DNA from 2 places in the Paenibacillus sp. Leaf72 genome. Region 2 is predicted to be linked to the other one. Evidence: riboswitches for the same ligand, from Rfam matches in the RefSeq annotation. Region 2 holds a riboswitch; the other holds the start of a gene.
The links. Region 2 has a riboswitch for cobalamin ahead of ASF12_RS27980 (ABC transporter substrate-binding protein). Riboswitches for the same ligand answer to the same signal wherever they lie in the genome.
Positions count from the first base shown of each region.

Region 1: it holds a riboswitch for cobalamin, as region 2 does, so the genes downstream of both, ASF12_RS23045 (ABC transporter substrate-binding protein) here and ASF12_RS27980 (ABC transporter substrate-binding protein) in region 2, are expected to answer to the same signal.

Region 1 is NZ_LMLV01000030.1:405,680-408,835, reverse strand. Features, by position in the region: gene ASF12_RS23045 (ABC transporter substrate-binding protein) at 1-1,285, opposite strand, end outside; cobalamin riboswitch at 1,568-1,830, opposite strand; gene ASF12_RS23040 (hypothetical protein) at 2,056-3,087, shown strand.
Region 2 is NZ_LMLV01000033.1:146,532-149,687, forward strand. Features, by position in the region: gene ASF12_RS27980 (ABC transporter substrate-binding protein) at 1-1,516, opposite strand, end outside; cobalamin riboswitch at 1,684-1,881, opposite strand; gene ASF12_RS27985 (NADH-dependent flavin oxidoreductase) at 2,011-3,129, shown strand.

The DNA.
Region 1 (3,156 bases), on a different contig from region 2:
CCGTCTGCGCCGTCAGCATGCTGTACATCGCAAGGTCCCAATCGGACTTCGCAAGCTCAGCGTCAATATTTTCAACCTTGCGTATTTTCACGGTAATTCCTTCATTAAGCAGTTGATTTTGAATAACCTCTGCCATAACCGACAGCTCTGGGCGGTGCGGGAACGTAAGGAGCGTCGCCTCGAACGGCTTGCCTTCCTTCTCCCACATGCCTTCCGCATTTTTCTGCCAGCCGCCAGCGGTCAGCAATTGCTCCGTCGTTTCCCCTGCTGCTTGCTCCGCCACTTTGCCGAATGGCAAAATTTCCGGGAACGGGCTTTTCGCTTTCGTGCCGTAACCACGCATAACCGATTCAATAATCGCCTCGCGCGGAATCGCTTGATCTACAACCTCGCGGTTCGATTTTTCTTTAAACAAAGCAGAATTCATATTAAATAATACCATATGTGTACGAACCGATGGGGCAGACAGCACTTCCAGCTTGCTGTCCTTCTCTACCAGCTCAATGCTGTCAATCGGAATGTCCGTTGCGACATCTACTTCACCAGCTTGCAGCGCCATCAGACGCGTGTTGCCATCGGTTACAAACTTCATCGTCACTTCTGAAAGCTTTGCGGGTTCCCCCCAATAGCCATCATAACGCTCAACAACAAGCGATACGTCTTTCGTAAATTGCTTGATTTTGAAAGCTCCCGTCATGGCCGGGTAGCTGCCCGCTTCCTTCATGCTGTCAACATCAAGAATAATCGTGCTTGGATCAGCCAAGCTGGAAATGATCGCCGAGTTCGGCTGTGTCGTAATCATTTTCAGCTCGTCAGGCGCAAGCACTTCAATATCTTTAACCAGAAGCAAATCCTTCGCCAAATGGCTGTTCGCAATGGAACGCAGCAGCGATGCTTTTACGCTTTCAGCATCCATTTTTTTGCCGTTGTGGAACGTTACGCCCGTTTCCAGCTTGAACGTCCACGTATTAGCATCCTCCTGCTTCCATTCCTTCGCGAGCCAAGCGGATGGCTGCAGCTGCTCATTCAATTTAATCAGCGTTTCCCCTGCGCCCGAGCGCATAACATCCCAGCTATCGTCGCCATGCGGATCAACGCCTGCAGGGTTCCAAGTGTACGCCATTGTTAGTGTTTTTTTAGCGGCAGCAGCGTTGTTTCCCGAGGCAGCATCCGTGCCCTGCTCTGCGTTTTGGCCAGCATTCGTGCTGCATCCTGCAAGGACCAGCATCAAGCAAACGATCATCATTCCAAGTGACAAGCTAAGCGGCTTCTTCGTGTGGTTCATTTTTCTTTTGTCTCCCCTTCTAGTAAGCGTAAACGGCCGAAAGCCGTCCTGTGGCGGCAAAGCTACCGTTTCGCGTAGAAATATAGAGAAAGGATAGAAAAATCATATCTTTTCTCTATATTTAAAAAAAGCATCCCCGACCCTTAAAAAGCAGTCAGAAATGCTTTTATGTTAAATAACTAAACCTTATCTGCGTCTGCTCGCCATGAAGCAACAAATAATCGTTAGACATTTTGCAATAAATGGGCATAACCAACCACCTCCCTAAGCACCGTAGGTCAAACAGTGATGTTAAAACAGGCAGGTCTCCTGACTTGGGGCCTCCCTCTCTTCCCTTCCCAGCTAGGGTAAGCATCTGCTATTCGTCTTGCGACGAAAAGAAGCTCATCAGCCAGTGGCTTATTTGTGAGGGGAGCGCAGCCTGTGTAAGCTGCTGCCCTTTACAGTGGCGGGTCCGTGTCGGCCTTTAACCGAACTTCCCTTTTAAGCGAACGAAGACGTATAAGTTCCAGCCAACATTTCGCACCTATTTTCATTCAAGTATGAAGTTTTGCAGGCTCATAAGCCCGTCCTGTCCGTAATCCATTCTTAATCATAGGGAGGAAGCGGGAATCTGTCAATGGCTTTAATTCGAAAATGAAAGTGTTTTCAACATAAAACTTTCATATTTTTTCCAGTAATGTTATATTGAAATTACTTCACGCATGATGAGCTTATTTATTAAATTAATCCAATAGATAACCTAATCAAATAGAAAAGGAATGATCACAGTGACGGTGAAAATCCTTCCAGTTGAAGAAAAGCAAATTATTGATTCATATTGGTTTTACAGTGATTTTTATTCTATTATCTCGCGTGTGGACTCGAAAAAATTATGGTTTATGAATAATTATATTAATTTATTCGATATTCCTGATCCAAACCAATTATATACCTTTTTCTTCAACGGTTATTATAGAGATAAAATGGTTGAGTTTTATGACTGCCCATTTATTGATTTTCAGCGGATAGCGCTAGATAGGCAAAGCTCAACGATTTTAAATAACGACCTGTTTGATTTTATAAAAGCATCGATTGATGGCGGCTATTATGTAATCGTTATGATCGACCGTTTTCATATTAAAGAGTATGAAATTTCGGCAAGATCCCCACATGAAGTCATGATAAATGGGTATGATGATGCAAATAAAAAGCTGTACTTTTGTGACAATAATGCCAACGGAAAATATTCAACGAATATCACCTGTGATTACGAAGCTTTTCATAGAGCATTTCATATATTAGAAATCGATGCCCATGATTTTAAAGACCATCTTTATTTATTGAAGCCGCTCGAAAATACCGATTATACTTTTTCTCTAACATATGTGAAAAATACGATGAATGCCTACCTCTTGTCTAAGGCACATACGGATGAACATTATAACCAAGCTTTAGGCACACCCGGGCTAACCTTCGGTATTAATGTTTACGACAAGGCCTCCGAGTATTTAAAATATTTGGCTCAAGAAGAGGTAGTATTTGATATTAGATCGTTCCACCTGCTTTACGACCATAAGAAATGCATGACCATGCGATTAAACTACATGATTAATAACCATCATTTGATTGATGATAATCAAATTTTAAGCAGATGGAGAAAGCTGGAGGCTACTGCGCAGGCTGTAAGAAATTCCATCTTAAAATATTGGCTTACTCGAAGCTCGGATACGTTGTACAAGCAAATGGAGCAGCTGCAAAAATTGAAGGAGACGGAAAAGATTTTGCTGCAGGAGATTGTAGATCAGTTGAAGGATGGTTAGATTTATTAACAAATCAGAGAGCACCTCTTCTCCGTTATGAAGAAAAGGTGCTTTGCTATTAACTTATTA
Region 2 (3,156 bases):
GCAATTCCTCGGCTGCAATATCCTGCAGCTCGTTATAAATCGCAGCGCGGTCATCCATATCCAGCGTCGTCTTCACCTGCTTCAACAGCTCATCCACATGGGCATTGCTGTAACCAAGCGTATAACTGATATTGCTTGAGCCTTCGCTCGCCATATAATTGTTCAAAATCGAATAAGGATCGCCATTCGGCAGCCCCTGAATGGCCAGTGCCAGATCGAAGTTTCCTTGTGCCTGTGCTTCCTTGTATGCCGCACCATCCAATATTTGAATCGTCACGTCCAGCTGCAGCTCTTGAAGCACAGCCTGAAGCAGCTCGGCTTGCGCTTTATACGGATAACGATCGAGTCCATAGGTAGGCACAATTAGCGTAACCGCCTGCCTGCTGTCCCCAAGCACCTCATGCGCCAGGGCGATTGCCTTTTCTGAATCATGGACGACAGGAATGTCCTTATAAAACGGCGATGTCGCATTCAAAATGTTCGCCGTAGCGGTCGGATAGCCCAAATACAGCTCCTTCACCAGCTGCTCGCGGTCAATCATCAGGCTCAGCGCCTGACGCATTTTCACATCATTGAATGGCGCTTTGGCACCGTTCGGATGCAGGTAATGGGAAATCGTCGATTTTGCCGTCGATACAGCAAAGCGTTCATCCTTCAGCAGCTCCTCGGCAAGGGCAGGAGGAATAGCGCCCAAATCCATGACGCCCAAAATCTCTCCAGATTTCAAGGCAGCAAGCCTTGTATCAGGGTCCGGTATGACGCGGACGCGGATTTTTTGGGCTTTTGCTTTTTCGCCATAATAACCGTCGTAAGCCTCTAGCAGTGAAAATTGATCCTTCTCATGCTGCACAAGCTTGAAAGGGCCTGTCCCTTGCGGCAGGCCGTTAAAGTCGCCATTTTCGTCAAAATTATTCGGGCTGTACATCGGGCTTGAAAAGTTGATCATCGAATACAGCAGCGTCGGCTGCGGATTGTCGAAAACAAGCTTAATCGTGCTATCATCAACCTTCACGACTTCCTGAAGGCTTGGGTATGAATTGTTGATGTCGAGCGTATAGAATGGCGAGCTTTTCGGGCTCACTTGCTTGTAACGGGCAAAATTTGCAAGTACCGCGTCCGCGTTGAATGGCGCGCCATCATGGAAGGTGACGCCTTTGCGCAGCATGAAGGTCCATTCCTTGGCATCAGCAGACATTTCCCACGCTTCCGCCAGCTTTGGAGCAGGCTTTCCATCCTCGGAAGCGGAAATCAACGGCTCCCATACATACAGAATGGTGCTCGTGTAATAAGCATCCTGCGGTCCCGGTGCTAAATCCCGCGGCGCAGCCAGCACGATTTCTTCAGAAGCAGCTGCTGTAGAGGCGGACGGAGCAGCAGACTGCTGCGACAGCTCATTATTGCTGCCTGATTCATTGGAACCGTTAACGCCACTGCACCCCATTAGCGCCAGCAGCAAGCATAGGCTAAATAAAACACCTATTGTTTTTTTGTTTTTTGCCATTTGTGTACGTTTCATCTTCTCTATTTCCTCTCCCTCTAGCAAAATCATCTTCCTGCAAAAATCCGCAAAAAAAGACAGCTCTACCTCCAGTCATAGGAAAGATAGAGCTGCCTGTTATTGTTATTTTCCATCATAGCAAATAAGCATGCGCGCTAACACTTCCCTATCCTCCGTAGGTTACAGCAGTGTTGTCAGAACAGGCAGGTCTCCTGGCTACCGGAAATTGTACTGGAAGCTGCCTTCCCAATCCCGCTAAGCGAGATCAGTGGCCTTGTAGCTTCAGCTAATCCGTAACAGTGGCGGGACCGCGTCGGTTTTGCACCGAACTTCCCTTTTAAGCTCCAGCCGCAGCTGTTGCACCTTATTCCCACAATTTTTCAGTTGTTTGCAAATCTGGTTGATTATATACCAGCCCTTTCATTTAAGCAACCTTTCCACTCCACTTTCCTTTCGTAATTATCTGATATAAAATAAAGCACATAGCATTTCGTAACTGGAGGGAACTACTGATGAAACCACAATTTCAGCCTTTATTTGAACCATTCACTTTCGCGAGCGGCATGTCTGTACATAATCGAATTGTCATGGCGCCCATGACAACCTGCTCGTCCAATCCGGACGGCACAGTGCCTGATGAAGAGCTTGCCTACTACAGCCGCCGCAGTGCTGGGCCCGGCATCGTCGTTACAGCGTGCGTCTACGTGAGCCGCAACGGCAAAGGCTTCCCCGGCGAATTTGGCGCGGATACGGACGCAATGATTCCAAGCCTCAAGCGTCTGGCCGATGCTATTAAAAGCCAAGGTGCGAAAGCGATTTTGCAAATTTTCCATGGCGGAAGATCATGCTTCCCTGGCCTAGTGCCAAATGATGATTTGGTGAGTGCCAGCAGCATTGCCCAGCAGGAGGGCGGAATTGTGCCACGCGAGCTGAACGAGGAGGAAATCAAGTCGATTATCGCCGACTTTGGCGAAGCGACACGCCGCGCGATTGAGGCTGGTTTTGACGGCGTTGAAATTCACGGTGCCAACGGCTACCTGCTGCAGCAATTTTACTCCCCGGCTTCCAATGTGCGTACCGACGACTGGGGCGGCTCTGTTCATAAACGTATGGCGTTCCCGCTCTACGTCGTTGAAGCTGTTAAGAAGGCAGCCGCTATGGCGCCGCAGCCGTTTCTTGTAGGCTATCGCTTCTCGCCGGAGGAGCCGGAAGAAGAAGGATTAACGATGGAGCATTCGTACCATCTGGTTAACGCTCTAATCGAGATGAAGCTGGATTATTTGCATGTGTCGCTTCAAGATTTCTGGTCGAAGCCGCGCAGAGGCGAGCAGGATTCGCAAAGCCGCATGGCATGGTTCGTCGAAAAATACAGCGAGCACATTCCGTTCATCGGTGTCGGCAGCATCACAACCGCAGAAGAAGCGCTTGAGGCGAAAAACTCCGGCGTGCCGTTTATCGCCCTTGGCCGCGAGCTCATTATGGACCCGGATTGGACGGAGAAAATCAAGCAAGGCAACGAGCAGGATATTGTGACTACGCTATCCAAGCAAGATCAGGAGCGCCTCGTCATCCCGAATGGCTTATGGGGAGCGATTACGCATGCGCCAGGCTGGTTCCCGATAACGGAATAAGCGCAAAATCCAACCATTCGCTCACAA